DNA from 2 places in the Acetobacterium sp. K1/6 genome. Region 2 is predicted to be linked to the other one. Evidence: riboswitches for the same ligand, from Rfam matches in the RefSeq annotation. Region 2 holds a riboswitch; the other holds the start of a gene.

Region 1 (16,410 bases), on a different contig from region 2:
CGGTCATCCAGATCCGGGATGGTTTTGCGGAGGTTTTTAATCATCTGTTTGATGTCTTCTCGTTTGGTGTAGCCATTGGCGGGACAGGTGCTTTGGATTACCGGCAGATCTTTCATTTCCGGGTCTCCGATAATGTCCCGTTCCTTAACAAAAATTAAGGGACGGATCAGGGTGATGTCTTTTCGATCCAGATAGGTCACCGGTGAAAAGGTGTTAATCCGGCCTTCGTAAAACAGGCTGAGAAAAAAAGTCTCGATGGCGTCATCGGCATGATGGCCCAGGGCGACAGTTCGGCAGCCTTGCTCGATGGCCAGATCATGAAGAGCACCACGTTTCATGCGGGCACACAGTGAACAGGGATTTTTTTCCTGTCGTTCTTCAAATATGATCGGGCCGATAGTGGTTTTTTTGATGGTGTAGGGAACCTTTAGTCGGGCACATAAATCCACTAATGGGGTCAGATCCATGCCGTCAAAGCCCATATCCAGGGTAATCCCTTCCAGTTCAAAGGGGACTGGCGAAAAGTATTGAAAGCGTTTCATGGCATAAAGTAGTGCCGTGCTGTCTTTTCCTCCGGACAGACCAATCGCAATGCGGTCTCCGGGTTTGATCATCTGATATTTTTCAATACCCCGGCGAAGGGGACCAAGAATTTTTTTCATGGTGTACTCCTGTTTTCATTTTGATGCTAAAGTAAAGCGTCACGTTTCAGCACTTGTCAAAGTCTTTCATAAAAGGTACAATATAGTCTTAATGGCTTTCTATAGTCATTCTAACACTTAACAGAAGAGATTAAAAGGAGATTTGTTTAAATGAAACAGGCAATTATTAGTTTTTTGGCATTTTTACCGGATTGGCTGGAAATCATTGTCATATCTGCCATTCCCATTGTTGAACTAAGAGGTGCCATTCCTCTGGCAATTTTAGCTTATGATATGCCCTACCTGCAAGCCTATTTATTAGGTGTGCTGGGGAGTATTATTCCGGCACCGTTTATCTTATTGTTTATTCCAGCCATCCTGAAATGGATGTCGGGAACCAAGGTTTTCGGGAAGATGGCGAATTGGATTATTGCCAAAGGAATGAAAAAATCGGATAAATTGACGAAGTATGAGTTTTGGGGCTTATTTATCTTTGTGGCGATTCCTTTGCCGGGAACAGGAGTTTGGACCGGGTGTCTGGCTGCTTCACTGATCGGGCTGGATTTTAAGCACAGTATGATTTCGGTAGTTCTGGGTTCAGCAACGGCAGGTATGATTGTTACCGCATTGGTGGCAGCCGGCCTGTCGTTATTTTAAATAGTAGGAGAAGTGATGGCACTATCACAGCATTTTTATCAACAAAACAGAAAGAAACTGGCAGACAGGCTGGCGAACAACAGTCTTACCATTTTATTTTCAGGCCGGGAAATAGAGATGACGGCGGATGCCAGTTATCCCTTTTTTGCCAACAATAATTTTTATTATCTAACCGGTATAAGAGCGCCGGAGGTGGTCCTTGTGATAATAAAAAACCATCATAATGACTGCGCTTATCAACTCTTTATTGACTCGGCCGATCCATTAAAAGAAAAATGGGTGGGTAAAAAGATCAATCGCGATCTAGCAAAAGCGGTTTCAGGCATTGATGAAGTTTATTATGTTAAAGATTTACCTAAGGAGATTGCCCGTGCAGCAGCGGTTCAAACCGTCTATTTTGATTTTAAAACGCCTAAACATCAGAGTTTTAAAACCACCGATGAGGGGCTTAAAAAGATCTTAAAGCAATCCGAGTTAAAGGATCTTTATCCCATTTTAGCGGGCTTGCGACTGATTAAGAGCGAGGAAGAAATGCGCGCCATCGCGAAAGCCAATGCGGTTACAAAAAAAGGCATCGAAGAAATGAAGGCATTCATTAAATCCGGTACCTACGAATATGAGCTGGCTGCTTTCTTTGAATATTATGTAAAAAAAGAAGGAACTGAGGGATTGGCCTTTGAAACCATTGTCGCATCAGGACAAAACGCCACCGTTTTGCATTATGTGTCCAATCACTGTCAGTTAAAATCAGGGGATTTGGTTCTCTTTGATCTGGGCGCCAGAGTGGATGGTTATTGCGGCGACTTAAGTCGGACCTTTCCGGTCAGTGGAGAAATGTCTAGGCAGCAGGAAAAGCTCTATGAAATTGTGGAAGCCGTTCAAAAGGAACTGATTGTCGCCTACAAACCGGGTGCAGTGATGAAAGATTTACAGCAACTGACGAAGGAACTGTTTCTGGAGAAATGCTGTCGTGCCGGTTTTGTTCCCGAAAATAATGATATCACAGAATTTTATTATCATGGGATTGGTCATCCGTTGGGTTTGGATACCCATGATTTGCGACCGGAGGGCGATTTAATTTTGGTACCGGGAATGGTAATGACGGTGGAACCGGGTTTATATCTGGAAAAGCTTGGCATCGGCATTCGGATTGAAGATGATGTGGTGATAACGGATGACGGTTGTACCGTCTTATAGTTAAACACCTCTTATCGTTTAAAACAAAGAGCTTTGAATCAAACGATAAAACGAGCGGAAAACTTTAGTCGTAAATAAAGTACTTGACAAAAAAAATAATGATGTGTATGATAAAAAAAAAGTAATTGAATATTTACCTATCCAGAGAGGTGGAGGGACAGGCCCGATGAAACCCGGCAACCAGCGTATGTATGGTGCCAATACCTGCGATATTTTCGCAATGATGGGATTTAATGTGAACATTAGCCTCGTCGTTAGACGAGGCTTTTTCATTATCAACGTTCGTGATTATCATAAAAGCGATCAGGTAAATGGACATTACATTAAAAAAGGAGAGCAAAATGAAAAAATTATTTACCTCAGAATCGGTGACAGAGGGCCATCCCGATAAGATTTCTGATCAAATTTCCGATGCCGTTCTGGATGCCATTTTCGCACAGGATCCGATGGCTCGGGTGGCCTGTGAAACACTGGTAACAACTGGTTTGGTACTGGTTGCCGGCGAGATTACGACGTCCTGCTACGTGGATATTCCTAAAATTGTCCGAGCAACTGTTCGTGAAATTGGCTATGATCGGGCAAAATATGGTTTTGATTGTGATACCTGTTCAGTCGTTACAGCCATTGATGAGCAATCAACCGATATTGCTATGGGTGTGGATGAAGGACTGGAATCAAGAAAAGGTGAATCAAGAGAAGCTGATCTGGCTGCTGGTGCCGGTGATCAGGGGATGATGTTTGGCTTTGCCTGCAATGAAACCCCGGAACTTATGCCATTGCCAATATCACTAGCCCATCAACTGGCCAAACGACTCACCGATATCCGCAAAGAAAAAATCGTTAACTATTTACGTCCGGATGGAAAAACCCAGGTAACGGTGGAATACAATGATGGGGTGCCAACACGGATTGATGCCGTGGTTATTTCTACTCAGCATAGTACCGATGTTTCTTCAGAAACCATTGAGAAGGACATGATTGAAAAAGTAATTAAGGTCGTGATTGATCCGGCCTTACTGGACGCCGATACGAAGTATTTTGTTAATCCCACCGGGCGGTTTGTCATCGGCGGACCACAGGGCGATTGTGGTTTAACCGGTCGTAAAATTATTGTCGATACCTATGGTGGCTATGGCCGTCATGGCGGCGGGGCATTTTCGGGAAAAGATCCCACAAAGGTGGATCGCTCTGGAGCCTACGCAGCCCGACACGTGGCCAAAAACATCGTTGCCGCCGGCCTGGCAGATAAATGCGAAGTGGAACTGGCTTATGCCATCGGGGTGGCCAAACCGGTTTCAATTTATGTGGACACCTTTGGCACCGGAAAAATTGAAGATGACAAGATTATTGCCTTAATTGAAAAACATTTTGATCTCAGACCAGCCGCGATCATTAAAAACCTCGGTTTAAGAGCACCCATTTACAAACAAACTGCGGCCTATGGTCATTTTGGCCGAACCGATCTTGATCTGCCCTGGGAACGACTTGATATGGTAGAAAAACTGAAAAGCAGTTTATAGAATTTATTAAATCAAAAAAACCATCCACTTCATCAATTTTATTTAGCTAAATGGGGTGCATCGTGGTAAAATAATCTTAAGTATAACGACGATGTATCCCAGCTATAACGCTAAAAACAATGAGGAGGAAAAGATGGAGAAATATGTTGAGATTTATAATGCTTTTGGAAAAGACAAACCAGTTGAAGAACAACCCCAGTATCATATGAATTGTGCCGAGGTACTGCTTCGTTCGGCCAATGAAAAATATGATTTAAATCTGCGGCCGGAAAGCTTTCGGATGCTGCAGGGATTTGGGGCCGGATTTTATTCTGAGAAAACCTGTGGCGCCTTTTCGGGATCATTGGCAGCCCTGGGCGCTTTATTCACTGAAGAAAGACCATCAGACCAGGCTAAAATGACGCGAGCAGCAAAGCTTTTAGTCGAAGAATTCGAGAAAGAGTTTGGCAGTCTGGATTGTGATTATATCAAAAAACATCATCGCGATGAAGTAGCTGCCTGTAACCCGGTTAAACTGCGGGCCGGCCAGGTCTTTGATCGGGTTGTGGCAGCACTGGAAAAAGAATAATGATAAAAATAACCACAAAGAAATGATGGAGGTTATCATATGAATCAAAGTGAAGCGAAATCTCTGGGCATTGATATACTGGAACGGTCTTATGGTAAGTGGTGGCTGATGTTGCTGGATGGGTTGTGTTTTATTGCCCTAAGTATTTTTGCGGTATTCTTCAGCAATCATGCGATCACCCTGCTGGTTTTTACTTTTGGGGTTTACCGTGGGATCATGGGAATTATATACATTGTCTCAGCATTGATCATGCGGTATAAATATGATGCCAATATCGGTTTCAGTCTGACAAGGGGAATCTTTGATCTGCTCATTGCCGCTGTCTTCTTACTGGTTCCCAATGTGATTGTAGCATTTTTTATCATTATCATCGGCATCTGGGCCATCATTACTGGAATTTTTCTATTGATTGTTTCGGCAAATTCGGGAAACGTGGGTAGAATTGTTAAAATCGTCATGGGCGTGGCATTGATTGGGTTTGGCATCTACGCTTTTATTAATCCGATGGGCCCGGCAACCATTATCGTCATGCTTGTTGGTGTTGCTTTTGGTATATTCGGTTTATTTTTGGTAATCCAGTCGATCGGTATGAAACGAACGTATACCCAAATCAAAAAAGTCAAAAGAGGCTATGAGGATTATCATATTGAATAATATGGCGAAATAATAGCGAATGATTGAGCAGCTCGGGTGAGAAGAACCGGAGCTGCTTTTTAGATACAAAAAATGGAATGATGTTTTGAATATATTTTGCTTGACAAAAGATTAAAAAGCTCATATTATAAGTGTAAAGGGTTCCAAATGTAGGACGTTATCTGTTTGTGCGGTTTGGATTTTTTTAAAACAACTAAATGTAGGATGACCTACTAAAATGAAAGGCTAGCGATGAATAAATTAACAGGTTTTATAGGGCTAGGCATTATGGGAAAACCCATGGCCAAATGTCTGTTAAAAGGCGGTTGTCGGCTAATGGTCAATGATTTGGATAGCAGGGCTGTGAATGAACTGGTCACATTGGGGGCGATTTCAGGATCTCTATCTGAAATTGGGGAACAATGTGAAGTTATCTTTACAATCCTGCCAAATGGTAGTATCGTTCAAGCTGTTTTATTCAATCAGGGGGGTGTTTGCGACTCCATCAAAACGGGCAGTGTTATTGTTGACATGAGTTCGGTCACGCCGGTGGAATCACAAACCTGCGCAACGAAACTTGAAAAATTAGGCATAGATTTTCTGGATGCACCGGTAAGCGGCGGCGAACCAAAGGCCATTGATGGCACCCTGGCGTTTATGGTTGGTGGTGAGAAAGAAGTGTTTAATCGAATCATGCCATATTTCGAGATGATGGGTTCGTCGGCCTTGCTGATAGGTGGCACTGGAAGTGGTTCAGTGACCAAACTGGCCAATCAGGTTATTGTCAACTTGAATATTGCGGCCGTATCCGAAGCGCTGGTGATGGCAACCAAGGCCGGTGCCGATCCGGAGCTGGTTTATCAAGCCATTCGTGGCGGGTTAGCAGGTAGCACGGTTTTAGATGCTAAAGCGCCGTTGATGATAGACCGAAATTTTGTGCCGGGGGGGAAAATATCCATTAATTTAAAAGATATCAAAAATGTTATGGCTACTGCCCATGAAATTGACGTGCCCATGCCGATGAGCAGTCAGTTGCTGGAAATCATGCAGGCCCTCAAGGTTGACGGTCATTTAAATGACGACCATGGTGGAATTGTCCAGTATTTCGAAAAGCTGGCAAAGGTGGAAGTAAGAAGAAAGGGTGAGTGATGATGCGCACAGTTGATAGAATAGATTCTTCAATCCTGAATTCATTTAAAAACGTAGATGAAAAAATAGTCACCAACCGGTTGAATGAAGCACTCAAGACCTTGAATAAAAAAGTAGTGGTTTTAGACGATGACCCCACGGGAATTCAAACGGTTCACGGTATTTCAGTTTACACGGACTGGAGTGTGGATAGTATCGAAAAAGGATTCGCTGAGGATAACAGCATGTTTTTTATTCTCACCAATTCTCGGGGCTTGACAGTCGAAGAAACATCTGCTGTTCATCAGGCGATCGCCGAGCGGATTTTAGCGGTTTCAAAAAAGACTGGAAAAGAGTTTATTCTGATCAGTCGCAGTGATTCCACCTTGCGGGGACATTATCCGCTGGAAACAAAGTTGTTGAAGGAAACCGTTGAATCCGGTTCGGATCAAAAAATCGACGGCGAAATCATTTTTCCCTTCTTTAAAGAAGGCGGACGCTTTACCATCAACAATATCCATTATGTTCAGGAAGGGGATGTTCTGGTACCGGCAGGAGAAACTGAATTTGCCAACGACAAATCTTTCGGATATACGTCTTCCCATTTGGGCGAATGGTGTGAAGAAAAATCAGGCGGAGCCTATCAGGCCGAAACGGTCACCTTTATTGCCCTTGACGATTTAAGAAAAATCGAGTTCGATAAAATTACTGATCAGCTTTGTAAGGTCGAGAATTTTAATAAAATAGTTGTCAATGCCATTGATTATGTTGATGTAAAAATCTTTACGATTGCCTTTGTCGAAGCAATAAAACGAGGCAAGACATTTATCTTCCGCTCAGCAGCTGCTATCACCAAAGTACTGGGAGGAGTTCCGGATAAACAACTATTAACGCATGACGAATTGATCCTGACCGAGAATAAAAATGGCGGAATTATTGTAGTCGGTTCCCATGTCAATAAAACAACGGTTCAGTTGGAAAATTTGAAAAGTTCAGAAAAGGACATCCAATTTGTTGAATTCAATCAACATCTGGTTTTAGAAGCCGGCGGATTGGCTAAAGAAGTCAAACGCGTGGTGGCCTTGGTTGAAGATTATATCAAATCGGGAAAAACTGTGGCTGTTTACACTAAACGTGAGCGGTTTGATCTGGATACTGATGATAAAGATGCCCAACTCCGGGTTTCAGTAGAGATTTCTGATGCAGTCACCAGTATCATTTCTAAACTGACAGTGCGGCCAAACTTTATTGTGGCAAAAGGCGGGATTACCTCCAGTGACATTGGTACCAAAGGCTTGACCGTCCAGAAAGCGATGGTGATGGGTCAGATCAAACCGGGCATTCCCGTTTGGACGACCGGTGAGGAAAGCAAGTTCCCGGGATTGCCCTATGTTATCTTCCCTGGTAATGTCGGGACCGAAACAACCCTGAAAGAAGCAGTTGAAGTGCTGATGGGTGAATAACGTGCTGGTTAGTTTGAAGGAATTACTGAATCAATGCAAAAAAAACAAAACAGCTATTCCGGCTTTTAATGTATATAATTTAGAAACCATTCTGTCTGTTAATCAGGCAGCAAATAATTTGAATCGCCCGGTCATCTTTTCATTTGGCGAAAGCTATCTCGATGATCTACCACTAGAATTAATAGCCCTAAACATTCGGTTTCTGGCTGAACGCTCACAGCAGCCGATGGTCTTGCATTTGGATCACGCCAAAAATATGTCAACCATTACAAGAGCGATTGACTGTGGATTTACCTCGGTAATGTATGACGGTTCACATTTAAGAATCGAAGAAAACATTAAAAATACCCGGGCAGTGGTTGAAATTGCCCGGGAAGCCAAGGTCAGTGTTGAAGGGGAACTGGGCTATATGAACCCTGAAGATGGTTCTCAAAATGATGAACCCAGCAGTGCTGAGACTTCGGAGTTTACCCGGCCAGAGCTGGCGCTAAAATACGTCACTGAAACTGAGGTTGATGCCCTGGCTATTGCCATCGGCAATGCTCATGGTCTGTATCGGGGCGAGCCGCACTTGGAGTATTCAGTGTTGGCGGAAATTGCAGCACTCACCGATATACCACTGGTGCTGCACGGGTCCTCGGGAATCCCCGCGGAACAGATTAAAAAAGCCATCAATCTTGGTATTTGTAAGATCAATGTCAATACTGAACTGGCATTGGGAGCGGTCGAAAGCATCCGGCGAAGTATTAAAATAAGCCCCGAAGTCAATTCATTGCGTTACGAAAAATTGATACGTCAAACAAAAGCGGATCTGGTTCTGCTGATTGAAGAATATCTAAAACTAACAAGCAACTAACGATCTGAATGGGAAATCACTGCAGGGCTTTCCTAAAGATATAGATTTAAAAATTAAAAATAAAGATTAATCAGTGAAAGGTGAAAATTATGAACATTTTTTTATCATACCCATTGGACCCGAAGGATCTGGCCTGGCCAGGAGAACCAACCGTTAAGGTGCGTCAAGCAACCCAAATTGGCGTTGATGCTCTTCCCTTCAACAGTTTTATGAGCGAATTGCCGAACCACTGCGGCACCCACTATGATGCCCCAAAACACTTTAATCCCGATGGCCCAAGCATCAACGAATTACCGATGGAATACTTTGTCTTTAAAAATGTATTGCTTTTGGATATTCCTAAAAAAGCCTGTGAAGGTGTGACGGTTGAAGAATTAAAAGCTTACGAAGAAGAAATCAAAAAAGCAGACCTTTTATTGATTCGGACCGGCTTTGACAAGGTACGAAAAACATCCCCCGAAACTTATCAAATGGAAGGTCCCTTCCTAACGCCGGAAACTTGTTTATATATGGTCAATACCTTTAAAGATCTGAAAACGGTAGGTTTTGACTTTTTAGCCATTGGTTCGCCCTGTAATGATCTGGCAGCCCCAGCCCATCAGAATCTTTTAGGATTTAACACCGAGAAATTCATTACTGCCATTGAAGATATGCACCTGGAAGTGCTGGGTGACAAAAAAATCAATTCGATTACAGCTGCACCATTGCGGATTGTTGGCTTGGACAGCAGCCAGGTCAGCGTCATTGCCGATATCGAAGACTAGAAAAGAGAATAGAAATACTTGCTGACGATGTGAAACATCGTCAGTTTTTTTGATTTTATTGACTTGTCTATGGGGAATTTAGTCATTGAAAAAGATTGATAGAATCAGTATTCACTTGAATGAGAATGAAGGTAAATTCGGTTTTGGAAAACTGATTGAATAATTTATTCTTATATTTATCAAATTAAAAAGATACAACACGGTTATTCTGCCATGACGTATCTTTTTTGTTTTTTGATATTTATATTGAATTAAGATTTTGATTAACCTTCTGCCAAAGATTCCGGTATTCTGGCGCAATATCATAAAGATCTTCAAAGACCGGGAAAGAGATCGCTTTTACATCAAAATTGCCTTCATTGGCACACCATTGATAACCTAAGCCAATCGAAAAGTTTATCATCATAAAATACAGTTTTTCTGGCGTTAAAGGACTTCTGATAATTTCCTGACTTTGACATTGCTTAATCGGGTTGAGATACCAGGTATCGGCCCCAAAGGTATCGTCGAAACTTCCTTTATTTTCATCCAAATTGATTTTATAGACCTGTTTCACCACGTCGCTTCCAGCCTCCACAATCATATTAAGAAACAATTCATGAACAATCCATAAACGTTCAAGGTCATTTTCTGCAGATAAAATAATCGGGATATAGTTTTCATGTAAAACAATAGCTTTATCAAAAAATGAAGAGATGAGGTCATCTTTATTTTTGAAGATATTATAAAATGTACTACGAGAAACCCCAGATTTCTCGCAAATTTCATTAATGGAAATCTGATCGTATCCCTTTTGATTAAAAAGTGCTATGGCAGTATCCATGATGAGATTATAATTATTTGCTTTATCTTTGCGCATGTTTAGTTCCTTCCAGAGCGTATTAGTTTTTTATTTTTCATAAATACAAGAAGTTGATATCAAGTTGCATAACAAAATTATTATACAATACTTTAGTAAAAAAACAATATTAAAAAAATTGTATGAAATATTAAAAATAATTATTGACTAAATAAAATACATGAAGTATTATAATGGACAAGTGTATCATAAAAATATACAAGTGTACATGTTAAGTTTGCTAAAGTCGATAAGATTTAAATACGAGAGGAGTGAAAACGGATGAATGAGATTGAAAACCTGGAGAAGCAGTTAAAAGATTTGGAACAGGAATTGATGCGTGAAGAATGTTATACGATGTTAACGGATTATATATTCTATTTTAATCTGGATAAGAAAAAAGAATTACAGTGGACAAAAGATGAAAACGTTTTAGTGATGATGGATCAAATCAAACAAGTGGTTGATGCTGAAAAAAATAAATTGAGCAAATATTATGAGATTAAAAGTGAGTATTCACATGCAAATGGCGGATCTGCTCATGGACACAGTCATAGCCATGGAAATAGTCATAACCATCATGAGCATAGTTAAGGTGAAGAATAATTAATAGAAACTGAGGTAATAATAATGAATGCATCGATGGGAAAGATTCTAATTGTTCATTTAGATACAGGCGAAATAATCGAAGAAATGGTGTCGGAATTTGTTTGCCAACAGGTGCTTTCCGGCGTAGGGATCGGCGTATCCCATTTATTAAAACACATTCCGGCAGATGCTGATCCGATGGGACCGGATAATGTGCTGGGGTTTGTCAGCGGCCTGCTGACAGGCACCGGCAGTTTGATGACCGGTCGATGGCTGGCAGTGACGAAGTCGCCTCTCACCGGCGGCTGGGGTGATGCCAACTGCGGGGGTTTTTTCTCCCCGGCAATCAAGCAATGTGGTTATGATGCCATCTTTTTTCATGGTATTGCCAAAGAACCGGTTTACTTATTCGTCAGCAATAAAGGCCCGGAACTGCGAAGTGCAAAAAAATATTGGGGAATGGATGCTACCGAGGCAGAAGACACCTTGATAAAGGATTGCCGGTCAAACGGTCTAAAAAAACAGCCCCGGGTTGCGGTGATCGGTGAGGCAGGAGAAAATTGTTCCTTGATTTCTGGAATCTGTACTGACGGTGGAAGAATCGCTGCCCGATCTGGAGTCGGTGCGGTGATGGGAAGCAAGAAATTAAAGGCCGTCGTTTTAGCCGGCAATAAAACCATTCAGATTGAACATCCGGATACGATGAAAAAAATTAGTAAAGCATTTGCCGATCAAATGCGTAATGCCAATCTGCCACCCCTTAAGCTCGGGGGAGCTCTGGGTATCGGGGGAAAAGTCATGGGGATGATGACGACATCCGGGCCCATGGATGGCGGTGCATCGGCGATGCTTTTGAAAAAATGGGGGACGCCGATGGCTACACCCATGTCGATCAGAAGCGGGGATGCCCCCATAAAAAATTGGGCCGGCAGTTCAAAGGATATCAGCCGAAAGTTTGTCAGTGCTTATAATCCGGATCGGATGATTGCCCGGGAATTTAAAAAATACCACTGCTATTCTTGTGCCATGGGTTGCGGCGGGGTGATCGGCATCAAAGATGTGGAAAACGGTGCCTATTCCCATACCCATAAACCGGAATATGAAACCCTGGATGCTTTTGGACCACTGCTGATGAATGACAACTTAGAATCCGTTTTGTATATCAATGAATTGCTCAATCGGGCGGCAATGGACACCATTTCAGCGGGCAGCGTTGTCGCTTATGCGATTGAGTGTTATGAAAGAGGGATTATAACGCCGGAACAGGTGGATGGACTGGAACTCAATTGGGGAAATAGTGATGCCATTATTGCCTTGCTCCGAAAAATGATTAAACGAGAAGGTATCGGTGATATTTTAGCCGATGGCATAAAAAAAGCAGTTGAGCGACTCGGTGACAATACGGTTACCGCAGCCATGCATATCGGCGGTCAGGAACCAGGCATGCACGATTCCAGAATGGACCCTCAATTGGGACTGCACTATGTGGCCGATCCAACACCAGGTCGGCATACCGGCGGATCACGACAAAGTTACAATGCCTTAGCCCTTCATTTAATCTGCTCCTGGGTACCAAAACCTGAGAAAGAAAAGAAAGCTCTCGAATACATCCCCAGTGAAAAAGAAGCAATTAAGAGTGTTGCTTCAGCCTGCTACAAAGAACTTCTCGATGGGGCTGGGGGCTGCTATTACGCCATGCTGCTGGGAAACAACAACTGGAAAATTGTGGAGATGTTAAATGCCGCCACCGGCTGGGAATATACTGGGGACCAGTACATGGAAATCGGCAAACGCATTCAGACGATGCGCCAGCTTTTTAACGCCAAACACCATGTACCGATTACTGAATGGGCATTGCCGGATCGAATGGCTGGCAAACCACCGCTGCAAGAAGGTCCGTTAAAAGGAAAAACGCTGCAGAATGAAGAAATGGTGAGGCTCCATTGGAAAGCATTCGGCTGGGATGAAGAGACCGGAATTCCCACTGCAGAAACCATTGAACAATTGGGCATCAATACCATTTTGGAAGAGGTGAAATAAATGGAAAAAAAGAAAAAGAAAAATCCTCTGTTTGATTACAAAGTCTGTATCGCCTGCGGTGTCTGTTATCAGGCCTGCCCGACTAGCTGTATCCAGCTTTCAAAAACGGATTTGGATCGTTATAAAAAAGCATATCCGAAGGTAGAGAAAAATGAAGCCTGCATTAGCTGCGGAATCTGCAGTAAGGTTTGCCCCATCGATGCCATTGCCATGATTGAGGAATAATTCCAATGAAAATTTTAGTTCTTCCACCGGGACGATACACCTCTGAAAAAATGGATGAAAACGGATATTTGGACATCAAAGAACATTCAACAGTTGGAGATGTACTGAAAATTTTAAAAATGCCCAAAATCATTGCAAAGATCTGGCTTACCAGTGTTAACGGCCAAATTGTTCCGTTTAATACGGCTCTGAAAGATGGAGATACAATCGGATTTTTTTCCGGCCTTTCAGGCGGTTGATAAATATCGATAGCATTGAAAGATGAAATATAAAACAAACAAAATTAAGATTACAAGATAGTTTTGAGAATATCTTGTGACAGAAAAAAAGGAGAAACAAAATGAGTTTTTTGAATTTTCACGGAAAAGACAGTGTGAAATTTAACGGTCATGATAATCCGGTCGTTCCAGTTTCGATGGCCCAGTATGTGATGCACTATTTATATGGTGTTAATGAGCCGGCATTGGTTAAACAAGCGAGTAAAATTCTGGATGGGATTGAAACGGCAGCGACCGCGGAAGAGATGGAGAAAAAAATCGGCGCGTTTACCATGATGAGTGCTCACCCGGCGATGAAATCCATGCCTCATGGTTTGGCTCTGAGTCAAAACGCAGCTAAAAATGTGATGGACTTTGCCTATTATGTGGAAGGCGCCAAGGGTGCTCGTATTGCAGTTGGGCCTTGTATCTGTCAATTAGGAACCCAAAAATATCCAACGGGTATCACGGAACCTGAAATCAAAGATATCACCTTGTTTTATGGTGCGGATATTTACCTGGATCTGGGCATGGAGTTTGAAGAAATCACAGCGGATGAAGCCAAAGATATACTGGATGAAATGCATAGCCGCGGCTATGTTCATCAGGCTCTGTATATGTTTGATGCCGGAGCGGGTCTCTTCGTTATGTGCAATTGCGACGGCAATGTATGCAGTGGTGTCAAGGGCGTTCGGTTAACAGGAACAGGTATTGGCAAGGGTCCCGAGATTTGCAAACAGGATCCTGGGAAATGCTTAGGTATTGAAAAATGCGGAAAATGTCTTGAACGATGTCCATTTGGTGTCAATAAAGCAGATGGTGACACGGTTATTTTTGATCAAAGTAAGTGTATGGGATGTGAGCTATGTGTAACCACTTGTCAAGGCGGCGCTCGAGAACTAGAGATTCGGGAAGATTACGAATTTGAACACATTATGAGTAAAACGTTACTTTTAGCTGGCAAGTACGGATATGAAAGGATGGTACCCTATGAAAGATAATACAAAAAAAGCAATGAACAAAGGTATTTCACTTGGCGTTCTGGTCGGTGCAGCCGCCTACGGCGTCGTCAAGAAAGATTGGAAACCGTTGGCAGCCGTGGCGGCCTTGCATGCTGCCGAATATGCGGTAGTAGGGCGAAAAATCGGCAAAGCGGCGGAAATATCAGAACCGGAGGCAGTCGCCAATTGCATGTTTTTTGGAATTGCCTGGTGGCAACCGCTGCAGGAAGAAGTCAAAGCCAAGATGAAAAAAGCCCAAATTATGGCAGAATTGGAAAAGGAAGGTCTGATAAGCGAAGATAAATTTAAAAAAAAGGGTTGTGGAATCCGTTTTGTAAATGAAACCGAATCGAATGTATAATAAGGAGAATAAGAAAATGACCGCAAAAACGGAAAAAAGCTATGTTGTTGTGGAAGAAGCAAAACAGCTCAATTATTTAAATAATTATGTTGCTTTGCCAAAAGAATATGGCACCCCCAGCTACTATGGCAGGGAAGATGTTAAAGAAATAAGAAGAGTGGTGTTTTCAGCACTAGCCACCCTTGATGAAAAAATTGATTTAAGAAAGCAGATCAATGGCCGTCACGTTATAATCAAGCCGAACCTTGTCGCCGTCTATCACAATATGGGATATAAAAATGCTGATATGCCACAATCCACTGATCCCAGAGTATTTGAAGCGGTGGTGGATTATATCTCCCGATATACCAACCGAATCACCATTGCCGAGTCTTCGGGCGGAGCCATGGGAACGACTTCCAATTTTAAAACAACCGGGCTGGATCGGATCGCTAAAAAATATCATACTGGTCTCGTTGCTTTTGAAAACCTGCCAATTGATCGCTACATGCTGCCCAAGGCAGAGGTGATGAAAGAAGTCTGTATTCCCCGGTTACTCAGTGAAATCGTCCGGGGCGAAGCATATTATATCTCCGTACCTAAGATGAAAACAAATCTTTACACAGGCGTTACACTGGGATTTAAAAATGCGATGGGAACTCTACCTGTGAACATGCGATATCGTAATCACAGCTATCAGATTGAAAAAAAATTAGTGGATCTTTTGTATTTGTTTAAGCCGGATTTGACCGTCATTGACGGAATTGTCGGGGCCGAAGGCTTAACACCAGGTCCAGTTGATCCGGTTGACTCAAAAATGATTGTCGTCAGTAACAATTCTGTGGAAGCCGATCGATTAACCACCGAAATGATGGGATTTGATTCCAAGGAAAACGTCCTCATCAAAGAAGCAGTTTCGAGAGGCTATGGGGATCCCAAAACCGAAATAATCGGAACTCCCAAATATTTTAAGTTCAGACCGGCAGATCGATCGCTTTTAAGCGAACGATTCCAGGCGAACTTTCCCAACGTTAAATTGCTTATCGGGGTCACTAAAAATGATACGACCCATAAAATTACCAGTGTTGATGAAGTAACGCCAGAGCTGGTCAGGGAAATGGAAGGGATGTGCAACGGTGGTTGCCGCCCGGCGATCGCTCAGGTTTTCGAAATGTATTTATACTCTAAAAAGCCCATTGATAAAAATTTTAAGTTGGCCATTATCTACGGTTCCGGTATAAAAATCGACGGGGTCACTTACTATTTTGACGGTAACGGTAAAGCTTACAATAAAAAAGATATCAATGAACTGCAAATGAAAAAATATGCCATTGGTGAATGTGCCAGAGAGATGGAACCATTTGCTGACCTGTTTACCGGCGGATGCTGCGATATTGGAGCAGCAACGCTTGGTTTGCCGGGAGTAACCGGGATACCGCTTCCGGCAATGTCGATGGATAACAAGGGAATGCCCGGGATGATGAAATCGATGTTGGAAACGTATCTAATCCGAAGAAAAATGCTGAATAAAGGGGAATATTACGATGTGCCTTATGATCAGAAAGATTTTGACAAGGTATTCCCAGTTCCAACATTAAGTGAAGCGGAAATGAAACAAGACTTTATCGAGTGGCCACTGCCGAGAATGACGGAACACGTAAAAAAAGAAAAACTGAAAAATCTTAAATTAATGT
Region 2 (16,410 bases):
CTGCAAGGCGATTTATCAAAGCTTCACGAACCAGGCGGACGTTATCTCGCCGCGGTTTATAACACCGACGACTATGGCAACACCAAAATGGATTCCCATTGGGCCAAGCTTGGCGATACGGTTACCCTACGCTATGTGGAGACGTACGAATATTATAACCCCAACACGGGTGCCATTTTGGACCCTGATCAGCCACCCGATGATCAGCCTTATCGGTATCGGGCAAAAACCTATCAGGATATTGACTACGAGGTGGCGGCACTGATCACTTTACCAAAATCACTCAATTATCGCTACTATAGTGCTGATGAATTTATCCTAAACGATCAGACCTTTATTTCGGACAGTGGCACCGACAAGGTCATGTACTACGCTTGTGATGTTAGTGATGCGGACACTACCGCGATGGAGGCTTATCTGAGTGATCTGACCAATGCACAGTTAACCCAGCTCGACTATGAGAGTAAAGCGTCTTACGCGGCAGAGTTTAACACACTCCAAAAAATGTTTCTAATCTTGGGAGGCGTGCTGAGCTTGATCATCGGACTAATCGGAGTGCTCAACTTTCTCAATGCCATTTTAACTGGCATTCTAACTCGCCGTCATGAGCTGGCCATGCTCCAATCAATCGGTATGACGGGTCATCAGCTTAAAGCGATGTTAATTTGGGAGGGCTTGTTTTATTCCTTAGGTGCGGTAGTCGTATCACTGTTACTCAGTATTGCTGCCGGCCCCTTGCTGGCTAATGTGCTGTCTAATCTATTCTGGTTTTTTACCTATCGTTTTACCGTTTTACCGATCCTCCTGGTGGCCCCAATCTTTACCGTACTTGGCATTGCCGTACCGTTGATTGTATACCATGTGGTTTCCCGACGCTCCATTGTTGAGCGTTTAAGAGAAACGGAGTAACAAAAAGCCCCTGCTGTTTGCAGGGGCTTTTTAATTTCTATCGGTTAGCGTGATAATAGGCGTAGGTCATCGGTTCCTCTTTACTGAATCCGTCCCCATCAACAATCTTACCAATAAACATGTAATGGGTTCCCAGATCGATGGTCTGCTCTACTTCACATTCAATAAAGCACAATGTTTCTAGTAAGCCGGGGCATCCGGTTTTGCCGGTAATATAGCTGAGCGTCTTAAACTTGTCCACGTCTCGACCACTCTGGTAACCAAAGTGTTTAATCAGATCAAAATTGTCTTTCCCCAAAATTGAAGCGCCGAATACGCCCGATTCTTTGACATATTCTGCCGTCAAGGTTCCTTTTCCCAAGCACACACTGGCTTTTAAGGGAGTGTTGGTGACCTGGATAAAGGTATTGGAAACCATGCCATTGAGTTTCTCATCTTTAACAGAAGAAACAATATATAGACCATAACTGACATTAAATAATAAGGTTTGGAGGGCATCTCTTTTTTTGTCGGTTAAACCATCCTCGACTTCTTCTACCAGCACAAATTTTTCCGGCCCCACGCCGCAAACCGGGCAGACATCGGGAGGGGTTTCACCCACATGGATATAATTACAAACAGTACAGCGCCATTTTTTTTCTTTAGCAGACTCAACGGCTTCTGACTCTTCGATTAAGACAAACTTATCCGGTCCTACTCCGCAAATCGGACATTTATCCGGTGGAGTATCACCTTCGTGTACATAGTTGCATACTGTGCATCGCCATTTTTTCATTTAGTTCACCACTTTCTTAGAATTACTTTCTGCTTTACAATGATTATAATTTATAAGCAAATTGACGTACCGGGATAATCGATGTACTGGTTTTCATTATAACCTTTTTTTGATGAGATTTATATAATAATCGCATATTTTTGTGAAAAAACGACTCATATCAGGTTATAATAATTTATCATCGCAATTTATTATCGCCAAGCAAAGATCGGATGGAGTATGAAAAAATATCAGGAACAACTTAAAAATAATATTGCCGTGGCTAATGGTTTTGAAAAAGCCGATCTGGTTTTGAAAAATGCCCGAATTCTCAACGTATTTTCCGAGGAAATCTGTTTGCAGGATCTGGCCATTAATCATGATACCATTGTGGGGATCGGTTCTTATGAAGGCGTAAAAGAAGTGGATCTGGGCGGAAAATATCTTGTCCCCGGATTCATTGATGCCCATATGCACATTGAATCCAGCATGGTCACGCCCTTTGAGCTAGCCCGGGCGATTGTTCCTAGCGGCACCACGACGATTATTGCCGACCCCCATGAGCTTGTCAATGTCGCCGGTAAAACGGGTCTTGATTATCTTTTAGACGCCACCAAAGCGATCCCCTTAAACGTTTTTTTAATGCTTCCCTCTTCAGTGCCCGCCACACCCTTTGAAACAAACGGTGCCGGACCTTTTGGGGCTGCTGATATGCAACCCTATCTGGATCATCCCCAAATTCTGGGGCTGGGTGAAGTGATGTGTTTCCCCGATGTCCTGGCCGGTAATTCTGAGATTCTTGATAAACTGACCCTGTGCCGACACTTAATTTCAGATGGCCACGCCCCCGGTCTTACAGGAAAACCGCTCCAGGCCTACGCCTGCGCCGGCATCCACAGTGAACACGAATCCACTACCTTTGCCGAGGCCCTGGAAAAACTGCGGGCCGGTTTTTATATTCTGGTCCGGGAAGGTTCCGCAGCCAAAAACCTGCATGCCATCATTAGCGGTTTATTAAAAACGGAGTTACCGATCGATCGGTTCCTCTTCTGTACCGATGACAAACATTTAGAAGACATCCATCGGGACGGACATATCCGTTTTAATATCAAACGGGCCATTGATCTGGGGCTGTGCCCGATCAAGGCGATCAAAATGGCCACTATTAACACCGCCCAGGCTTATGGGTTAAAAAAACTGGGGGCTATTGCTCCCGGTTACCGGGCCGATCTGGTCATCTTATCCGATCTGGGCACCATGAATGTGGAGCAGGTCTATTGGAATGGCCGCCTGGTGGATGACTGCCTCTGGGAACATAGAACCCAGTATGAGATTGATCTCCGGCTCCTTGATTCGGTTCATATCCCGACCCTCACCCCGGAAAAACTGCAGCTCCCCATTGGCGAAAAAGATCATGTCATTGAAATTGTCAAAGATCAGATTGAAACCCGGCATCTGATTGAATCACTGCCGGGGAAAGACGGCTTTTTTACCCCCAACGCAACCTATAATAAGCTTTGCGTCATAGAACGATATGGTCATACTGGCAATGTTGGCGTAGCCCCCATCAAGGGCTTTGGGATAAAGAACGGGGCCATTGCCACCACCGTCGCCCATGACTCCCACAATATTATTGTGGTGGGCGATAATGATCAGGATATCCTGCTGGCAGTCAATCACCTCACCGAAATTGGTGGCGGTTATGTGGTCGCAGCTGGTCACAGCATCATCGGTGCAGTCCCCCTGATCCTGGCTGGCCTGATCAGTCTTGAAACCGGCGAGGTGGTTCAGGAAAAGGTGGCATCACTGATTTCACACGCCCATAAATTAGGGGTTCCCTCCGGGGTTGACCCCTTTATCACCCTTTCCTTTATGGCCCTGCCGGTGATCCCCGCCCTGCGCCTGACCGATCTGGGGCTTTTTGATGTCGATGCGTATCAATTGATATTCGAGTGATTTAGTTTCTCAGTTGAACTATTCACGACCATTTCTAATCCACATCTTAGCTTCATTTACGTCAACCCTAGATCAGCCCAATCGGGATAATCAGATTCTCACTGTCAAAGGCACCGAGTTTTTCGGCCATGCAAAGTACCGCACCAGTTCCGCGCTGAAAGGGCGACTTATTAATGACCGAAAATTTCTGTGTCATTCTTTTTAATGGCGTGGCAGTTTTTTTAATTTCGATCGGATAGAGTTTGCCATCACCTTCCATAATCAGATCGATTTCTTTGGCATCTTTGTCGCGATAATAATATAAAAATGATTCCCGCCCCTCATTTTGAAAACTCTTCTGAATTTCGCTAACGGCATAGTTTTCCAGGAGAGCGCCATTACTCGCACCATTCATAGCCGTTTCGACACTGCTCCATTTTGTCAGATAACAGACTAATCCGGTATCATAAAAATACAGTTTTGGCGTTTTAACCGTTCGTTTTAAAACATTATTTGAATAAGGGTGCAGATAAAAAATAATCCCCAGGGTTTCTAAGATCCGCAGCCAGTTTTTTGCCGTTATCTGGTCAATGTCACAATCATCAGAAATCCCCTTGTAATTCACCATTTGAGAGGTGCGGGCTGCCACTGCGGTAATAAATCTCAGAAATTTAAGCGAATCGATGGAACCTGATAAATCTCTTACGTCCCTTTCCAGATAGGTATTGATGTAGCTGGAATAAAAAATATTGCGATCCTCATATCGCTTACTGACCAGGGCCGGCATCCCGCCGCGAAATATCCGGTTAAAAATTTGCGGCGTACTGACTGAGCCGATACGCTTCTGCCGTTCATACAAAACCTCAAAATCCAGGGTAAACGCCCCTTCTGGCTGATGATAAATTTCCTGTTGCGAAAGGGTTGAAAGATGAAGCAGCGCCACCCGCCCTGCCAAGGATTCTTGGACCCCACTCATCAGCTTAAAAAGCTGGGAGCCCGTCATCCAAAAATCACCGGCCTTATGATTTTGATCAATACTCATTTTTATATAGGTGAAAAGCTCTGGCGCATACTGAACCTCATCAATGAAAACAGGCGGTTTGTGAAGTTGAAAGAACATCGCCGGATCTGACTTGGCCAATGATCTTTCATTAAGATCATCCAATGAGACATAATGTCTGCTTCGACCTTCAATCCTTATGAGTTCTTGCAGCATGGTTGTTTTTCCAACCTGACGGGGACCGGTAATCAAAATGGCCGGATATTGCTGATTTAATGAGAGAAACACATGCTCCATATTTCTTTTAATATACATTGCTACATTACTCCTTTCGGCTAAAATATATCACACCCCTATTTTAGCCGAAACGCTGGCAATAATCAAGCATGCAAGCAAACTCTTATTATGTATTGATATGGTCTTTAAAAACGGCTGAACCAAAATGATGGTTCAGCCGTTTTTATTTCATTCAAATACTATTTTGGCAATGCTGGCGCCTTCCCGGGCATCTTTGCCATAATAATCGGCACCGATGGTCTTGGCATATTCGGGGTTTAAGACCGCCCCGCCCACCATAATCGTGGTGGCCGGGCAGCTGGCCTTGATTTCTTTGATGATTTTTTCCATATTTTTAACGGTTGTTGTCATCAGGGCACTAAGACCCACCAGTTTAATGTCTTCAGCTTGAATGGCCTGGATAATGGTTTCGGCCTTGACATCCTTGCCAATATCGAGAATCGCGTAGCCGTAGTTCTCTAAGATAACCTTGAGAATATTTTTTCCGATATCATGAACATCGCCCTCAACAGTGGCTAACACAATCTTTCCTTTGACCACCTGAGCCTGACCGTCCCTGGCCATGGTTTCTTTGATGACTTCAAAGGCCTTTTGAGCCGTCTCCGCCGCAAAAATCAGATGGGGCAGGAAGCATTCTCCGGTTTCGAAAGCATCCCCCACCGCATCAAGGGCGGGAACGATTTCGTTGTTGACAATATCCAGCGGTTCTCGGGTTTTTAGCAGAATGGCGGTGGCTTCTGCCGCCTGATCGGTAAGTCCCTGTTCAATGATCTCTTTTAAGCCCAGGGCGGCTCGCTCCGTTTCAGATTTGGCTTCGCCAAAGCTGCTGTCTTTATAAGCGTTGGCATAAGCGATGCATTGACCATCCAACCCCCAGAGCGCCCGAAATGCTTTAATGGTGTCCATCATTTCTTTATTACTGGGGTTCATTATCGGGGTGGTCAGTCCCGCTTCCAGCGCCATGGCTAAAAAAGTCCGATTTAAAAGTTCGCGGTTAGGCAGCCCGAAGGAAATATTAGAAACCCCCAGCACCGTTGGCACCCCCAGCTCAGCCCGCAGTTTTTCCAGGGTTTTGATGGTTTCCCGGACTTCCTTCTGTTGCGCCGAAGCGGTTAACACCAGGGCATCAATAAGAATATTTTTTTTACTGATGCCGTAAGATTCGGCCGTTTTGATGATCTTCTTGGCAATGGCAAAACGATCGGCTGCCAGACTGGGAATACCGGTTTCATCCATGGTCAGTCCCAGAATAAGGGCACCATATTTCTTAGCAATTGGGAAAATCTTATCCATCGATGATTTTTTGCCATTCACCGAATTAATAATCGCTTTGCCGGGATAGCTTCGCAGTACCGCTTCAATGACTTCCGGATTGGAGGAATCAATCTGCAGCGGACAATCCACGAGTCGGCTGATCGTATCGACTGCCTCCTGCATCATTGTTAACTCATCAATATCCGGTAAACCTAAATTAATATCCAAAATACCCGCCCCGTCTTTTTTTTGATCAACGGCCAATTGGGTTACGACTGCGAGTTCACCCTGACGCAGGGACGCCTTAAGCACCGGGCTCGTGGTGGGATTAATGCATTCGCCAATAATATCGATATCCTCGCCTAAGATAATGGTCTTCGTGCTTGAGGATACGGCGGTAAAACTTTTTTGCGTTACCGCATAAAGGGGAAGATCTTTCGTGGCCTGCTTCATTTTTTTGATATAGTCTGGCGTTGTGCCACAGCAGCCCCCCAGAATTACGGCGCCCATTTCCGCAATTTGGGTCATATAATCGGTAAACTGGTCGATGGTGATGTCATAGACGGTTTTGCCGTCTTTCATGTGCGGCAACCCGGCGTTGGGTTCCACCATAATTGGTACCGAGGCATAATAAACCAGATCTTTAATAATCGGCAACATCGCATCTGGTCCAGTCGAACAATTAATGCCAATGACGTCGGCGCCAAGTCCTTCCAGGATGGCAACTACTGTTAAGGCATCGCTACCGGTTAAGGTTCGGCTATTTTCCTCATAGGTCATCGATACAATTACCGGCAGATCCGACACTTCTTTAGCGGCTATCAGGGCCGCCCGGGCCTCGCAGATATCGGTCATGGTCTCAATGACAATCAGGTCCGCACCGGCCTTATCACCGGCCGCAACCACCTCTTTGAAATAGTCTACAGCCTGGTCAAAAGACATTTCGCCCAAAGCCCCGATCAGGGTTCCCAGAGGACCCACATCCAGGGCCGTAAAATCCGGATTCAGGGATTTGGCATTTTTTACCCCAACCGTAACCAGTTGTTCCACCGAGTAGCCACTCCCCTTAAGTTTATAACCATTAACCCCAAAGGTATTGGAAAGAATAATATTGGCACCAGCATCAATGTATAATTGGTGAATTTCTTTAATTAGTTCAGGATGGGTCAGGTTCAGGGCTTCTGGCACCGGACCGATTACATCTAACTGGTTCTGAAGCAAACTTCCCATGGCACCATCGAGATAAAGCCGTTTCTTTTTGAGTATTTCTTTTATATTCAACGATCTGTCCTCCTATTTAAGAATCTTACTAACTTACTTACCCATTAAACCCCAATATCCTCTCGATTTTAAAACAAAGAAAACCTCGTCGGTGACGAGGTTAATGTTCTGCATTAAAATCCCATCATGGCAAAATAAACTGCCGGTATTGGCACCGTGCTTTCGCTGGTTGCCGGGTTTCATAGGGCCTGTCCCTCCACCTCTCTGGATAGGTAAACTATTGAGTTACTTTTTTTAGAATAATACCCTTAATTCTTTTCTTTGTCAAGCACTAAATTCAGCACAACTCAATCTCTCCCCAGGCACCCAGTTGATCTTCAATGACAATAAGAACGCCTGCAATTTCGGGAATACCTTTGACCCAGGCGATTCCATGTGCAACATCAGCTGGTTTTTTAATGCGGTTGCACAGCGCCGTCGCCACAGCATCAGCCAGGGGAATGTCGGAACTGATGATGGTAACCGCATCAGCCTTCCCAAAACTCAAGGAATGACCCATGATCCCGGATGAAGTGCAAATCCCCAGCGGGTTTTCGCGGGGTTTTATTTTTATACCCAAATCCGCAAAGTGAAGATTTCCGGTATGAAGGGCAATTCGCCGTTCTTTTTTTGTCTGAATAAACAGATCTCCACCGTTTTCCACCACAATCTCGGTTGAATAGGATTTTAGCATCCTGCCGATATACTTTGAGACAGCACCGGCCACGGCTGCCATCGGTCCTACCCCGGCTCTTTTCCCGGCTGTTAACATATCCGAAACAATCGGGCTTGCACAGGGATTTAATGTCAGCGGTGTCAGTGACGGTATAAAATCCGGTTCGTCATTATTGTAGCTAGCAATGTTTTGGCGCAGCCTGTGAAGCTCAGTTTTTACGGCTTCGGTTAGTTGAGGGGTCACACTGCCGTGATCTACCCCAATAAAAAGATCGGATTCAAATTCGAGGACCTGGAAATAATCCAGATCCTCGGCTTTCATCACATTTCGATAGGTTCGCGGTTCAAACATCCTCAGATCAGGGCGTGTATGGCCCGCATTGGACAGGCTTTTACGCATAGCAGACATTCCAGACACTTGTCATCGTGATGGACTAGCGACCAGTCCTCGGTCATTTCAAGTGCTCCGACCGCACAGACCGCGGTGCAAGCGCCACAGGCAACACATTTGTCCGGATCAACCTCGACCACTGACTCGATGTCTCTGACACCAATCTGGTGTTCTCTTAAATAGATAATCCCAGCTTCTATATCCGCCTCTTTGCCTTTTATTTCGAGTAGCAAGGTTCCTTTGATATTATCGTCAATAAAGGCTTTCAGGATATTAAAATCGAGATTATAGGTTTTAATCAGCTCCATCGCCATCGGCTGACCGGCAGACTTTTGTGGGAAGGACAAGAGTATTTTTTTTGTCATCATCGGGATTCTCCTTCCTTGATCAAAAGCCCCTTAATAGTATTTTCCATGGGAAAGCTCAAAATCGGTTCCTGAAGGAAAAACTCACCTTTTTTAATCCAGTTGCCCAGTTCTGCGGCGATTTCTCTGGCCATTTTCAGACTGGAAAGCGGTGAAGTCTTGATGATCTTACCATTAATATCCACTGATCCGCTCCTCAGCTCAGCATAGCTTACTTTTTTTAGATTCGGTTTCGCTTTTTTGGGGACACTATAGTCAATCACATTGGTATAAAGGTCTTTATTTTCCACCGCAACATAGGACATCATTTCCTCATTGAGAATCGGAATCGGGATGCCTACGCCGACAAACATCGAGGTGCCATAGCCTTCATAAACCGCACCCCGAATATATTTGGGATTCATTTCTTTCATGTTCCCAATTAAGGCCAGGGTCGCACCGGGAGTTTGGGGATAGCCCTTTTCGTCTCGCGGACAAGCAGTGTTAAATTGAGTCCCCATCCAGGATACATGGCCCTGAGCGCCGCCAAAAAAGATCCGGGTTCCCATACCGATGGTCTTAAGCAGGGGATCATTGAGGAGGGGACTTAATTCCCCCGCAGTGCTATAGGTGATGTTTCCCATATTCGGTTGTAAAATACCCATATAGGTATAAATCCTCCGGCTGGAGCCATTAATCGCGGCATTATAATTCTGATAAACATTTCTGGGATTAAACAGATAGGCTTCATTCAAATCTTCCAGTTTCACCCAGGTATCCAGTTCTTTTCTGGGATAACAATCTGTTCCTTGAGACTTTGCCACCAGGTGAACTTCTTTTCCGGCGATCAGGTCATGAATCACATGAGCACCACCATATTCAATGCCTTTATCCCGGGACGGTTGGGTTGCCCCCAGATAGGTATCCACTGCGGCCAAACCGCCGTATGCTTCAACCCCATTAATTTCTATCTCACCCATCCGAATAGGCGGATCCGAGTGACCAAAATTAAGAAAAGCCCCAGATGAGCACATCGGACCGAAGGTGGCAGTTGTGACCACATCCACATAATCGGCCGCTTCTTTGATGCCCCGTTCTTTGACAATTTCAATGACTTCTTCTGCCGTGACAACCACAGCCTCGCCACTGGCGATTTTTTTATTTATTTCCTGATAGCTCTTTGCCATTTTCCCCTCCAACAATTCTTCTAAACTTGTTATATCATCGTGTTCAGATAAGCGTTCATAAAGCCGTCCAAATCGCCGTCCATAACGCTACCGACATTGCCTACTTCGACATTGGTGCGATGATCTTTGACCATATTGTAAGGATGGAACACATAAGAACGAATTTGACTGCCCCAGGCAATCTGACTGTAGTCTCCCTTGATGTCATCGATGTGATCCATCTTTTCCTGTTCCATGATTTCTACCAGCTTACCTTTTAGCATGTTCATGGCGACCTCTTTATTCTGATGCTGAGACCGTTCATTTTGACACTGAACCACAATTCCGGTTTTCAAATGCGTTATCCGAATGGCGGAATCCGTGGTGTTAACGTGCTGCCCGCCGGCGCCACTGGAGCGGAAGGTGTCAATCCGGATATCTTCCGGCAATATTTCAATTTCCACCGATTCATCCACCTCAGGCATCACATCCAGCGATGCAAAGGAAGTATGGCGGCGGCCGGATGAATCAAAGGGTGAGATTCGTACCAGTCGATGCACGCCCCGTTCGGTTTTTAGATAGCCATAGGCATTAATTCCTTCAATCAGTAGGGTAACGCTTTTAATCCCAGCGACATCACCAGGTTGAAGATCCAGGGTTTTAACCTTGAATTTTTTCTTCTCTGCCCATCTTGTATACATTCGCAAGAGCATTTCGGCCCAATCTTGAGACTCGGTTCCACCAGCCCCGGGATGTAGCGAAATGATTGCATTGTTACTGTCAAATTCACCGGAAAGCAGGGTCTCAGTCCGAAAATTGTCGAGATTCTCGTCAAGTTCCCGGATTGATGCACTAAACCCTTCCAGCAACTCCCCATCTTCTGCCAGCTCCAGCATGACCATAATATCATCCAGCGTTTCAGCCAGCTCATTATAATGATCGACCTTTAATTTAATCAGCTTCTGCTCTTTTAAAACAATTTGCGCACTTTTTTGATCATTCCAGAATTCGGGATTCTCAGTTTTCTTCTCTAACGCTTCCAATTCTTTAACAAGCCGTGGCAAGTCAAAGTGAATTCCCCATTTCCTTAAGTTTTATCGCCATTGCATTGATGATTTGTTTTTCTTCATACAAATCCATCATCACGATCACACCCCTTCTATTTATTTTTATGCACCACAGCATTTCTTGTATTTTTTTCCACTGCCACAGGGACAGGGATCATTTCGGCCAACCTTATTTCCCGCACTGGCCGGTCCTGTTGGTTTTCCCTCGATTTCATTTTCATTGGTTTTCAGTTGACTAAAATCCACCGCTTTGGTCGGGGTCTCTTCTGGTGTCGCTACCTGGATATTTAGATTAAACAGGTATTTTACCGTATCTTCCTGAATTCGCATGATCATGTCATCAAACATGTCAAAACCCTCTTTGGTGTATTCCTTAACGGGGTCGTTCTGTCCATAGGCGCGCAGTCCGATTCCCTGTTTTAGCTGTTCCATATTGTCGATGTGTTCCATCCAGGCACCATCGACGCTTCTTAACAGAATCATCCGTTCAATGTTCTGAAGCTGTTCTTCGCCCAGTTGTTCTCTTTTATCAGATAAAACCTGATGACAACTTGCCAGGATGGATTCCACCAAAACTTCCTGACTGTCGGGTTTTTCCGGAAGATTGACCAGTTCTTTTGGCAATACATTGGCTTCTAGATGTTTATGAAGCCCTTCCAGATCCCACTCATCATAATATTGGCCATCGCCAGTATACATGCCGACATAAGCGTTAATCAACGTTTCTGTCATACTCCAGATTTCATTTTCCATGTCTTTTCCGTCAATTACCTGTTGTCGCTGTTCATAAATCAGCTCACGCTGGCGGTTCATAACATTATCATATTGAAGCACGTGCTTACGAATATCAAAGTTACGACCTTCCACCCGTTTCTGGGAGTTTTCAATCCCTCTGGTAAGCATTTTATTTTCAATCGGGGTTTCTTCATCAAGACCAATCGATTCAACCAGGCCCTGGATTTTTTCCGAGCCAAAGACCCGCATCAGATCATCTTCCAGTGAGACAAAAAATTGCGATGAACCGGGATCGCCCTGACGACCTGCCCGACCACGGAGCTGATTATCGATCCGGCGACTCTCATGACGCTCGGTCCCGAGAATATGAAGGCCACCCAATTCGATGACACCTTCGCCCAGAACAATATCAGTCCCACGACCAGCCATGTTGGTGGAAATGGTCACCGCATCTTTTTGACCGGCGTTAGCGACAATTTCAGCTTCTTTTTCTAAGAATTTGGCATTTAAGACATTATGCTTAACCCCGGAACGTTTGAGATAGGTGCTGAGCAGCTCTGACTTTTCAATCGAAATCGTCCCGATCAGAATCGGCTGACCAGTGGCATGGCGGCGTTTTACCTCTTCGGTCACGGCCAGATACTTCCCTTGCTCACTTTTATAAATTAAGTCATTAAGATCTTCTCGAATCAGCGGCTTATTGGTCGGAATGGTTAAAACATTAAGATTGTAGATAGTCTGGAACTCATCTTCTTCCGTTTTGGCAGTCCCGGTCATCCCCGAAAGCTTATTAAACATTCTAAAATAGTTCTGAAAGGTAACGGTTGCCAGGGTTTTGGATTCCCGGTTAACCTTGACATTTTCCTTGGCTTCAATCGCCTGGTGCAAACCATTCGAATAGCGGCGTCCCGGCATTAACCGTCCGGTGAACTCATCGACAATGATGATTTCGCCATCCTTCACCACATAATCCCGATCTTTAAACATCAGGGTATTGGCATGAAGAGCCTGGTTGATATGGTGGGAAATTTCCATATTTTCCATATCCGCCAGATTCGTCAGGTTAAAGTATTTTTCTGCTTTGATGACACCTTCATCTGAGAGCATCACTGATTTAGCTTTTTCATCCTTGATATAGTCATCAGCCTTCAGGTTTTTGGCAAAGCTATTAGCTAACGCATAAAGCTTGGTGCTTTTATCCCCACTACCAGAAATAATCAGTGGTGTTCTGGCTTCATCCACCAACACGCTATCCACTTCATCGATAATCGCATAATTAAGTTCCCGTTGGACCTGCTGAGCCTTGACTGAGGCCATATTATCTCTTAAGTAATCAAATCCAAATTCGTTGTTGGTTCCATAGGTTATATCACAAGCGTAGGCGTGCTGCTTTTCCGCAAATGATAAGCCATGAACAACCAGACCCACTTCAAGTCCTAGAAACTCATGAATTTGACCCATCCACTCACTGTCACGCTTAGCCAGATAATCGTTGACGGTGACAATATAAACACCTCGACCACCCAGAGCGTTCAGGTAAGCGGGCAGCGTTGACACCAGGGTTTTACCTTCCCCAGTTTTCATCTCAGCGATATTGCCTTCGTGAAGGGCCATCCCCCCCAGCAGTTGAACTGGAAAATGTTTCATACCCAATACTCGGGCACCGGTTTCACGAACGGTGGCAAAAGCATCCACCAATAAATCATCAAGCGTCTCACCCTGAGCCAGTCGTTCTTTAAGTATTGATGTTTGACCTTTTAACTGCTCGTCACTCATCGCCGCGAAACGGCTATCCAGCTCCAGAATCTGATCCACCTTTTTTTGCATGCGCTTTAGTTCTTTTTTATTGCTATCAAATATTTGATCTAAAATTCCCAATCCATTCACTCCTTTGTCACTTTACTTACTATAATTATACACTAAATTTTATTATAGCATACTCTCTTTAATGAAACTTTATATAATTTAAAAGGAACTGTATTTTTTATACAGTTCCTTTTGTTTTATTTATGATCATCGCTTATTTTTTCTTTCGCCAGAAGGCCACATCTTTGCCGTCAAGCTTTAGTTCAACCAGTTCATAGCCCGCTCGTTTTCGTTCATCGACGGTTTGCTGAAAATCTTTTCGTTCATCATCATCCATGTCGGCCAGCATTTTTTCCTTGTCTTCATCGGTGCTTTCATAGACCCGTCCGACCACCGGCTCGGTAACTTCTTCAATCTCCTTCAAGGGAATACCGACCTCATCTCTGGGTGTTCCGTTGATCAATATTTCGGCTTCCTTGCTGGTTTCTTTCATCAGTTGTTTGCGTCGTGCGACTTTTCGTTTTTCATCTTCCAGATTCAGTCGCTGCCAGACGTTTAGCATTTCATCTTCAGAAAATTCCAGATCTTCCTCGTCTTTTCCTCTTACGCCACTATCATAGGTACTGTTTTCACTGCGCAAAACAAAGGGTTGGTCAAGATCGGTCAGTTTAAAACTCTCAACAATTCTCAAGTCCGATTCCGGTACCGGATGCGGTTCACCATCGGGATCACTCAGCGATTTTGCTACCTTATTGAGCTCAATTTCGCGCATTTGCAGAATCAGTCGTTCTTTTTCAACGGCCAGTTTTTCTTCGTAATATTTTTTTGTGAAGAATCCCGCATCATCACTATTAAGAATTTCTTCCATATCAGCGGCTTCAAGTTCTTTATCACCCTTGACATAGGTTCCAACTTCCTGGATATTGCTGATAATCTTGGTGCTGCCGTCATCCACCGGTTCCATAACCCGGGTTTCCTGGGCATCACTATTACTGATAACAATTTCTTCGGTTTCGGTTCCAATTCCTGAATCCACCCCATCCAAATCGGCTGGAATCAGTCTGGTTTGCTCATCGCCGTTTATTTCTGCCGTTTGGCCGGAATTAAAACCTTCTGTTGGTATAACCGTGGTGGCATGTTCATCCCGGTCCCCACGAATACCGCCGGTTGCGGCCATATCCCGGTAGTAATAATCATCCTGATCTTGCGCATCTTCCGGTTCATCATAACCTTCCTGAAAATGGTCTTGAGTGGATACCCGATCGATTCCGTTGTCTTCGTCATCGCCAAAAATGCCCTCATCTTCACCATGATCATTTCGCTCATCGTGCATGATTGAGGCTTTTTTGTTCATCACATACTGAATAAATCCAATTAATCCGATGACCGTTACAATTGTACCAACCGTAATTCCGGCTACTGAGCCATAAAGACTCATCACCAGGGGCACATAGGGTATTGGGAAAGGCAGGTTGATACCCAAAAACCATAACAGGGTATTGGGCTGAATCAATGAGTATATGGGACTCAGTCCCTGGGTGATCTGTTCCCCAAAAGCAGCCGGTAAAATATCAATAACGCCTTGCGCAACAGGCATGTGTCCGCCGTTAATAAAAATCACCACAAAATTGGCGGTAATCCCCACCGCCATTAAAATTACCCAGAAGTCATCCAGATTAAATACCAGCATAACCAGGATTAGAATATAACTGGCAAAATTGACAATCTCAAGATAGGGTTCAACCAGTGCGATACCTCCGGTGTAGATGTAAAGATGCAAGGCAATTTGCAACACCAACCCTAAAATTCCAACTGGCAACAAGGAAATTTTTCTGACTTTGAAACCATGGAGGCTTCCCCGTCGAATTTTTCCAATTAAAAAACCTAACATAATCGCAATTAGTATTAACATATTAGTTTTAACCCCACTATTTATTTATAATCATTTCTTAGGTATTCTTATCTATATAAATGCTTAGATAATAATGCATATAGATCTATTTTAAAACAAAAGAAAAGTTCTGTCAAAACTTTATGCCTAAATAATGTATAAATTTGAAAATAAATTGAATTTATAAAATAACATCATCAAAAACACCCCTTAAAACTATTTTTCAAGGGGTGTTTGTCATTATTTTCTCTTTTTCTTAAGTATTTTTTAGAAAGTTGGCTCGATCAAACCATAATTCCCATCTTTTCTCATATAGACAACATTGACATCATCGGTATCGCCATTAAGGAATACAAAGAAATCATGTCCCAGTAACTCCATCTGCAAGGTCGCTTCATCGACATTCATCGGTTTGACAGCAAATTTTTTGGTGCGGACAACTTTGGGTTGAAACACACCTTCGTCATCATTGTCCTCGATTCCTTCCAGATTAAATTTAGCGGTTTCATCCTGGTTCCGTTTTTGCAACTTTGTTTTATGTTTTCTGAGTTGACCCTCAAGTTTACTAACAACATCTTCAATGGATGTCACCATATCCTCAGATCTTTCTTCAGCTCTTAAAATTGTTTTTCCCACCGGAATGGTTACTTCCAGCATCTGATAGTTCTTTTCTTTGCTGAATGTAGCATACACTTCTGTTTCCTGACCAAAGTAGCGGTCAAATTTCCCCAGCTTCTTTTTTAATGTTTCTTTTAAACCTTCTGATACATGCATATTTTTCCCGTAAATTGTGAATCTCATAACGACAACTCCTTTCAAAAGGTCAACCTTACTCGTTTACACTTAATATAAAGTGTTTTTAAGTATATTTCTATTATACCCAATCGAATCCCCTTTAGTCAAAATCATTTGTGTCAATTTCTTGT

What was found. Region 2 has a riboswitch for S-adenosylmethionine ahead of U2P91_RS09915 (homocysteine S-methyltransferase family protein). Riboswitches for the same ligand answer to the same signal wherever they lie in the genome.
Region 1: another riboswitch for S-adenosylmethionine. It lies ahead of metK (methionine adenosyltransferase); the one in region 2 lies ahead of U2P91_RS09915 (homocysteine S-methyltransferase family protein).

Annotation. Positions count from the first base shown of each region.
Region 1 covers NZ_JAXQGA010000018.1:28,880-45,289, forward strand. The annotation lists gene U2P91_RS14155 (tRNA 2-thiocytidine biosynthesis TtcA family protein) at 1-662, opposite strand, end outside; gene U2P91_RS14160 (small multi-drug export protein) at 813-1,298, shown strand; gene U2P91_RS14165 (Xaa-Pro aminopeptidase) at 1,314-2,495, shown strand; SAM riboswitch class I at 2,630-2,725, shown strand; gene metK (methionine adenosyltransferase) at 2,837-4,015, shown strand; gene U2P91_RS14175 (C-GCAxxG-C-C family protein) at 4,149-4,583, shown strand; gene U2P91_RS14180 (DUF308 domain-containing protein) at 4,623-5,237, shown strand; gene garR (2-hydroxy-3-oxopropionate reductase) at 5,469-6,365, shown strand; gene U2P91_RS14190 (four-carbon acid sugar kinase family protein) at 6,365-7,807, shown strand; gene U2P91_RS14195 (class II fructose-bisphosphate aldolase) at 7,809-8,663, shown strand; gene U2P91_RS14200 (cyclase family protein) at 8,753-9,427, shown strand; gene U2P91_RS14205 (TetR/AcrR family transcriptional regulator) at 9,669-10,286, opposite strand; gene U2P91_RS14210 (hypothetical protein) at 10,548-10,859, shown strand; gene U2P91_RS14215 (aldehyde ferredoxin oxidoreductase family protein) at 10,896-12,893, shown strand; gene U2P91_RS14220 (4Fe-4S binding protein) at 12,894-13,118, shown strand; gene U2P91_RS14225 (MoaD/ThiS family protein) at 13,124-13,357, shown strand; gene U2P91_RS14230 (4Fe-4S binding protein) at 13,459-14,376, shown strand; gene U2P91_RS14235 (hypothetical protein) at 14,366-14,737, shown strand; gene U2P91_RS14240 (DUF362 domain-containing protein) at 14,754-16,410, shown strand, end outside.
Region 2 covers NZ_JAXQGA010000009.1:108,683-125,092, forward strand. The annotation lists gene U2P91_RS09895 (ABC transporter permease) at 1-909, shown strand, start outside; gene U2P91_RS09900 (flavin reductase) at 947-1,684, opposite strand; gene ade (adenine deaminase) at 1,904-3,619, shown strand; gene U2P91_RS09910 (ATP-binding protein) at 3,687-4,913, opposite strand; gene U2P91_RS09915 (homocysteine S-methyltransferase family protein) at 5,064-7,430, opposite strand; SAM riboswitch class I at 7,549-7,645, opposite strand; gene U2P91_RS09920 (UPF0280 family protein) at 7,708-8,484, opposite strand; gene U2P91_RS09925 (NIL domain-containing protein) at 8,439-8,843, opposite strand; gene U2P91_RS09930 (homocysteine biosynthesis protein) at 8,840-10,006, opposite strand; one part of gene prfB (peptide chain release factor 2) at 10,036-11,052, opposite strand; one part of gene prfB (peptide chain release factor 2) at 11,054-11,128, opposite strand; gene secA (preprotein translocase subunit SecA) at 11,155-13,665, opposite strand; gene U2P91_RS09945 (DUF5317 domain-containing protein) at 13,808-15,505, opposite strand; gene hpf (ribosome hibernation-promoting factor, HPF/YfiA family) at 15,752-16,285, opposite strand.